3 regions of the Pantoea phyllosphaerae genome follow, and region 2 is predicted to be linked to each of the others. Evidence: predicted binding sites of a transcription regulator. Region 2 holds the regulator's gene; each other region holds the start of a gene.

Region 1 (2,269 bases), on a different contig from region 2:
CGAGGTGGTCGGCAGTTTCGCGGGGTTGCCCCACAGGCACCAGGCGATAATCGCAATCAGCACTGCACCAAGGTAAAACCAGGAAAAAGCGGTGTGCTGCGGCATCGGCCGGGTTTCCTGCAGCCGTTTATAGCCCACCATGCCTATGGCAAAACAGATATTTGCCAGCTGCACCAGCAGCAGGCCGAACCAGAAATGATCGCTAACCTTGTCGTAGCGAATAATGGCCGCGCCCGCGACTGCCAGCAGCGCGCTGAAGGCGTAGCCGATACGCAGCGGACGCTTGCTGATCAGATCATAAATCAGGGTAACGTAGAGCGGCGTCATGACGGTAAACAGCAGGAACTCGGAAACGCTAAGGTAGAGATAGGCCTCGAAGCTAATCAGGTACATGATGCCGAGCTGCAGCATCCCCACCAGCATATAGAGCAGCAGCGTCGACGGGCGATAGCCACGCCAGCGCAGAAAAGGCAAAAACACCAGCGCCGCCAGCGCCAGACGCATCAATACCGAGAACCAGGAATCCACCTGCCCCGCCAGATATTCTCCAATCAGGCTGAAGGAAAACGCCCAAAGAATAGTGGTAACGATCAGTAACAGCACAGCTTCGATCCTGCAAAAAGAGAGAGGCCGCTAGTGTAATCAATGTACTTTTCCTGCGCGGCCCTTTCTGGTTGACAAGCGAGCATAAAAACACCGATTGACGCATTTCGCCGCTGCGCAATTTCCGATCTATGCGCGATTATCTCTATTTTGTGAATTTCACCCTACGTGACTGTCATAAAAGTGTAACAAATGTGTCAACTATCACAGCCAGCATGCGCGAAAAGCACCATGATAAACGCGAAAAGGAACATGGCGGCGACCTCTGGGATGCGTCGTCCCTTTCCATAATGACAACGTGCCTTGGAGGGCAATTATGCTGAGCATCTTTAAACCCGCGCCGCATCGGCCACAGGTGGCGGAAGATCAGGTTGATCCTTTATACCGCCGCCTGCGCTGGCAGATCTTCTTCGGGATCTTTTTCGGCTACGCCGCCTACTATCTGGTACGCAAAAACTTCGCGCTGGCGATGCCCTATCTGGTCGAGCAGGGCTTTTCGCGCGGCGACCTCGGTTTTGCGCTTTCCGGTATCTCGATTGCGTACGGCTTCTCAAAATTTATTATGGGTTCGGTTTCGGACCGCTCGAATCCGCGCGTGTTTCTGCCTGCCGGACTGATCCTCGCCGCCGCGGTGATGCTGTTTATGGGCTTCGTCCCCTGGGCGACCTCCAGCATTATGGTGATGTTCGCGCTGCTGTTTGCCTGCGGCTGGTTCCAGGGCATGGGCTGGCCGCCCTGCGGGCGCACCATGGTGCACTGGTGGTCGCAGAAAGAGCGCGGCGGCATCGTTTCGGTATGGAACTGCGCGCATAACGTCGGCGGCGGCCTGCCGCCGCTGCTCTTCCTGCTCGGCATGGCCTGGTTCAACGACTGGAAAGCGGCGCTCTATATGCCCGCTTTCGCCGCCATCGCCGTGGCGCTGATCGCCTTCGCGCTGATGCGCGATACGCCGCAGTCCTGCGGATTGCCGCCCATCGAGGCGTACAAAAATGATTATCCGCCAGACTACAGCGCCACGCATGAAGAGGAGCTGACGGCGAAACAGATCTTCACCCAGTATGTGCTGCCCAACAAGCTGCTGTGGTATATCGCGCTGGCGAACGTCTTCGTCTACCTGCTGCGCTACGGCATTCTCGACTGGTCGCCCACCTACCTGAAAGAGGTGAAGCACTTTACGCTGGATAAATCCTCCTGGGCCTACTTCCTGTACGAATATGCTGGCATCCCCGGCACGCTGCTGTGCGGCTGGATGTCGGACAAGGTGTTCAAGGGGAATCGCGGCGCGACCGGCGTCTTCTTTATGACGCTGGTAACCATCGCTACGGTAATCTACTGGTTTAATCCGGCCGGCAATCCCGGCGTGGATATGGCCTGTATGATTATCATCGGCTTTCTGATTTATGGTCCGGTGATGCTGATCGGCCTGCACGCGCTGGAGCTGGCGCCGAAAAAAGCGGCGGGCACCGCCGCAGGCTTTACCGGCCTGTTCGGCTATCTTGGTGGCTCGGTCGCGGCCAGCGCCATCGTCGGCTATACCGTCGATTTCTTCGGCTGGAACGGCGGTTTCCTGGTAATGGTGGTGGGTTGCGTGCTGGCGGTGATCCTGCTGCTGTTGACCATGATTAACGAACGCAAGCACAAGCAGCAGCTGGCGTCATAAAGAAAG
Region 2 (2,269 bases):
CTGCAAACCGGCGCTATTCACCTCGAGCAGAAAGACGCTTTTCTCGCTGCCGAGCTCGTCGAAGCTGAGCGGGATCGGCGAGCCGCTGTAGCGAATATGATCGCTGTTGGCGACGCGCTGGGCGCGATGGATATGGCCGAGCGCCACGTAGTCGACGTCGGGAAAAGCCGACGCGGGAAAGGCGTCGAGCGTGCCGATATAGATATCGCGCACCGAATCGCTTTTGCTGACGCCGACGGTGGTGAGATGGCCAGTGGCGATGACCGGCAGCGCCAGCGGATGCGCGCGCGCCGCGTCGACGCTGCGCTGGTAGTGCGCGGCGATCGCCTCCAGCAGGCTGAGCTGCTTTTCGCGCCCCGACTGGCCCGCGCGGCTGCGCATAATATCGCGCGGTCGCAGATAGGGAATGGCGCAGAGCAGCGCGCCTGGTTCGCCGGCGCGGTCGCGCAGCAGCAGCAGATTGTGATCCGCCTGCGGCGTGGTGATCACCTGGGTATTCAGGCAGGCGAGCAGGGCGCGCGATTCGTTGAGGGTGGCGACCGAATCGTGATTGCCCGCCAGCACCACCAGCTGGCAGCCGGTTGGCTGCAGCGCCACCACGAAACGGTTAAAGAGTTCGCGCGCGTAGCTTGGCGGCGTGCCGCTGTCGAAAAGGTCGCCCGCGACGATCAGCGCATCGACCTGATGCTCCTCAATGCGCGCCAGCAGCCAGTCGAGAAAGGCCTGGTGCTCGGCCGCCCGGCTCTTGTTATAGAAAAACTGACCGAGGTGCCAGTCCGCGGTATGAATGATGCGCATAAAACTCCCTGCGGTAACGGTTTGCCGGAGGATTATACCGGCTATGGCGCAAAAGCAAAAAAAGCGGCGCCAGCGGTTATAAAGCAGTGTTAACGCGCTGATTAAGCGGCTATGTTTTTCATAAAAGTGTCATAAATCTGACGCATAATGGCGCCGCATATAACGGTGACAGCAGTCACATCAGCAGGAGTTGCAATGGCTAAGCGCATTTTGGTTGTGGAAGATGAAGCCCCTATCCGTGAAATGTTGTGCTTTGTTCTGGAACAGAACGACTACCAGCCCATTGAGGCCGAGGATTATGACAGCGCGGTAGGGAAACTGATTGAGCCCTGGCCAGATTTAATTCTGCTGGACTGGATGTTGCCGGGCGGCAGCGGCATTCAGTTTATCAAGCACCTCAAGCGCGAGGCCCTGACGCGCGATATTCCGGTAATGATGCTGACGGCGCGCGGCGAAGAGGAAGATCGGGTGCGCGGTCTGGAAGTGGGCGCGGATGATTACATCACCAAGCCTTTTTCGCCGAAAGAGCTGATGGCGCGCATCAAGGCGGTGATGCGCCGCATTTCGCCGATGGCGGTGGAAGAGGTGATTGAGATGCAGGGTTTGAGCCTGGATCCCTCCTCGCACCGCGTGATGTCGGAATCGACGCCGCTTGAGATGGGCCCGACCGAATATAAGCTGCTGCACTTCTTTATGACGCATCCCGAGCGCGTTTACAGCCGCGAGCAGCTGCTGAACCACGTCTGGGGCACCAATGTTTATGTGGAAGATCGCACCGTTGACGTGCATATCCGCCGCTTACGTAAGGCGCTGGAAGTTTCCGGCCACGATCGCATGGTTCAAACCGTTCGCGGAACGGGGTATCGTTTCTCCGCCCGCTACTAAACGGAGTCTTTACCGTGCTGGAACGACTCTCCTGGAAGAGACTGCTCTCTGAGCTGGCGCTGGCCTGTCTGCCTGCGCTGATTGTCGGATTGATTTTTGGTTATCTCCCCTGGCTGCTGCTGATTAGCGTGCTGGGGATGCTGCTGTGGCACTTCTCTAATCTGATGCGGCTGTCGCACTGGCTGTGGGTCGATCGCACCATGACGCCGCCCACCGGAAAGGCGAGCTGGGAACCGCTGTTTTACGGTCTCTATCAGATGCAGCTGCGCAACCGGCGGCGGCGGCGCGAGCTGGGCAATCTGATCAAGCGCTTTCGCAGCGGCGCCGAGACGCTGCCCGACGCGGTGGTGCTGACCACGGAAGAGGGCGCTATTTTCTGGTGCAACGGCCTGGCGCAGCAGCACCTCGGCCTGCGCTGGCCGGAAGATAACGGCCAGAACATCCTTAACCTGCTGCGCTATCCGGAGTTCTCCCGCTATATTCGCCAGCGCGATTTCAACAAGCCGCTCACCCTCATTTTCAATAACCAGCGCCACATGGAGTTTCGCATCATGCCCTATAGCGAGGGGCAGTGGCTGATGGTGGC
Region 3 (2,269 bases), on a different contig from region 2:
CAGGAGGAGAAAATCAGGGAGACGATAATGCCGCCCAACAGCAACAGGACAATCAGCGCAGCCAGTTTAACCAGCGCGCCGAAAATCATGTCACCTTGCTTACCGGGGGCTTTGAATGCCGGCTTCGTTGCAGCCATAGAAGTCTCATTCTTCAGAGGTTGTCAGGGCGGCGCAGGGCCGCCCTTCTCGATCTGGCCGGACGCGCGTCCGACCGGAGTTGTTCGCTTACTGGTAAAGCGCTTTGCCAGAACTGTCTTTGATATTGGCTTTCCAGGCGTCGCGGATCTGCTGAGTTACGCTGTCCGGCAGGGTGGCGTAATCCAGGCTGGTTGCGGTTTTGTCGCCATTTTTGTACGCCCAGTCGAAGAACTTCAGCACTTCACTGCCCTTCTCGGCGTTAGCCTGATCTTTGTAGATCAGAATGAAGGTGGTTGAGGTGATCGGCCAGGCGTCGTTGCCTTTCTGGAAGGTCAGGTCCTGAGCAAAGGATTTGCTCCAGTCTGCGCCTTTCGCCGCGTTAGAGAAGCTGGTTTCGCTGGGTGCGACCGGCTTGCCGTCCGCATCGACCAGTTTGGTGTAGGTCAGGTTGTTCTGCCTGGCATAGGCGTATTCGACATAGCCGATTGAACCCGGCAGACGCTGTACGAACGCCGCGACGCCGTCGTTGCCTTTGCCACCCAGGCCAGCTGGCCAGTTAACGGTGTTGCCTTTACCGATTTTGCTGTTCCACTCTTCGTTGACCTTCGCCAGGTAGCTGGTGAAGACGAATGAGGTGCCAGAACCATCTGCGCGGCGCACCACGTTGATGTTGGTATCGGGCAGTTTCACGCCAGGGTTCAGCCTGGTGATGGCCGCGTCGTTCCACTTTTTAATTTTGCCCAGATAGATGTCGCCAACGGTTTTGCCGTCGAGGGTCAGTTCGCCTGACTTCACACCCGGGATATTGACGGCCAGTACGACGCCGCCAATGACGGTCGGGAACTGAAACAGGCCGTTTTTCTGCAGGTCTTCATCTTTCATCGGCGCATCTGATGCGCCAAAATCCACGGTTTTTGCGATGATCTGCTTCACGCCGCCGGATGAACCAATGCCCTGGTAGTTGATTTTGCTACCGGTGGCTTGCTGATATTCTGCTGCCCACTTGGCATAAACCGGCGCCGGGAAAGTCCCGCCCGCGCCCGTCAGATCGGTGGCTGCAAAGGCAGAAACCGCGCTTACGGCGAGAGTGGCGGTAAGGATTCGGGCTACGGTGCTACGCATCAGTGTCATGTTCCCTCCAGGGGAGTTAATCTCAGGCTTGAGGCCGTTGTAATTGGAGTCAGTGATTGCTGCAGGAGGGAAAATAGGACAGTTTGATGACAGTGAAATGTAGAAAATGTGACAGATTTATGACAGAACGCAGGGGGAAAAGGGAGTGAAAAAGCATGACGGGCAGTTTAACACGCGTTCTCCTCCGTGCCCGTCATTTGTGCGGAAAACTGACCGCTATTCTGCTGCCATCGCCATACGAATCACCCCTGCGGATTCGCTTTGCGGTAATGCCAGCACGTTGCGCCATAAATCCTTATACAGATTGCAGGCGATCTTTTCTTTGCCTGTCCCTTTGCGCGGATCGCCTAGTATTTCCAGATCCTGGCCATATTTCGGCACCATCATTTGTATGACTTTTCGCGCACTCTGCTGCGCCTGTTGTTGCTCTTCGCGGGTTACGCTGTGTCGGTTGGGGCCCCAGGCAGCACGCATCATCGCGACATCAGCACTCATCCGCTGTCTGGTTATACTTTCAGGAATGATTTTCGTGGGGTTAATCCCGCCCTTAACGTCAGGAAAAAGGAACCGGTAGCAGGCATCATCACTGACCCGCTGGACGGCCTCAATCTGAGCAACATTAACCTGCATAACCGCCACAACCCGATCATCCGGTGCCAGTGCCAGACGACTTTTCTGGATGGCCAGAATTTGCGGCTGAATATAGTCAATAACCTGCTGCTCGCTTTTACCTGCTTTGATCATGGCCGCAGACTGGGCACGCATTTGCTCGAACTTCTCGGGCTCCTGCTCTTTCAATACTTGCCAGGTTGGCATGGTTGCTATGGCAGCATCCAGCTGCTGTTCCACATTCTGGTTAGCCTGATTTTTAAGGTAATGCGCATCCAGTACGTTCCAGACCACAATTGCCGTTAGGGTCAGCACGACAGCACCGACTCGCCCAACCCAGCCCTTTTTGCGTATCAGCGCAACTACCGCTGTAATAACGGCGCCCGCATAG

The links. Region 2 encodes PhoB, which activates phosphate uptake and scavenging genes when phosphate is short. Its sites were predicted from a motif close to CTGTCATAAAACTGNCNNAT; they were not measured.
Region 1: glpT (glycerol-3-phosphate transporter) is a predicted target of PhoB. The motif match lies at 776-795, and genes of this name have one in related genera.
Region 3: pstS (phosphate ABC transporter substrate-binding protein PstS) is a predicted target of PhoB. The motif match lies at 1,376-1,395, and genes of this name have one in related genera.

The regions. Positions count from the first base shown of each region.
Region 1 is NZ_JBPFDE010000016.1:26,391-28,659, forward strand. It holds gene ACR6A7_RS18060 (carboxylate/amino acid/amine transporter) at 1-603, opposite strand, end outside; gene glpT (glycerol-3-phosphate transporter) at 920-2,263, shown strand.
Region 2 is NZ_JBPFDE010000003.1:246,002-248,270, reverse strand. It holds gene sbcD (exonuclease subunit SbcD) at 1-798, opposite strand, end outside; gene phoB (phosphate response regulator transcription factor PhoB) at 994-1,683, shown strand; gene phoR (phosphate regulon sensor histidine kinase PhoR) at 1,698-2,269, shown strand, end outside.
Region 3 is NZ_JBPFDE010000013.1:93,793-96,061, forward strand. It holds gene pstC (phosphate ABC transporter permease PstC) at 1-137, opposite strand, end outside; gene pstS (phosphate ABC transporter substrate-binding protein PstS) at 226-1,269, opposite strand; gene ACR6A7_RS16725 (cytochrome c-type biogenesis protein) at 1,486-2,269, opposite strand, start outside.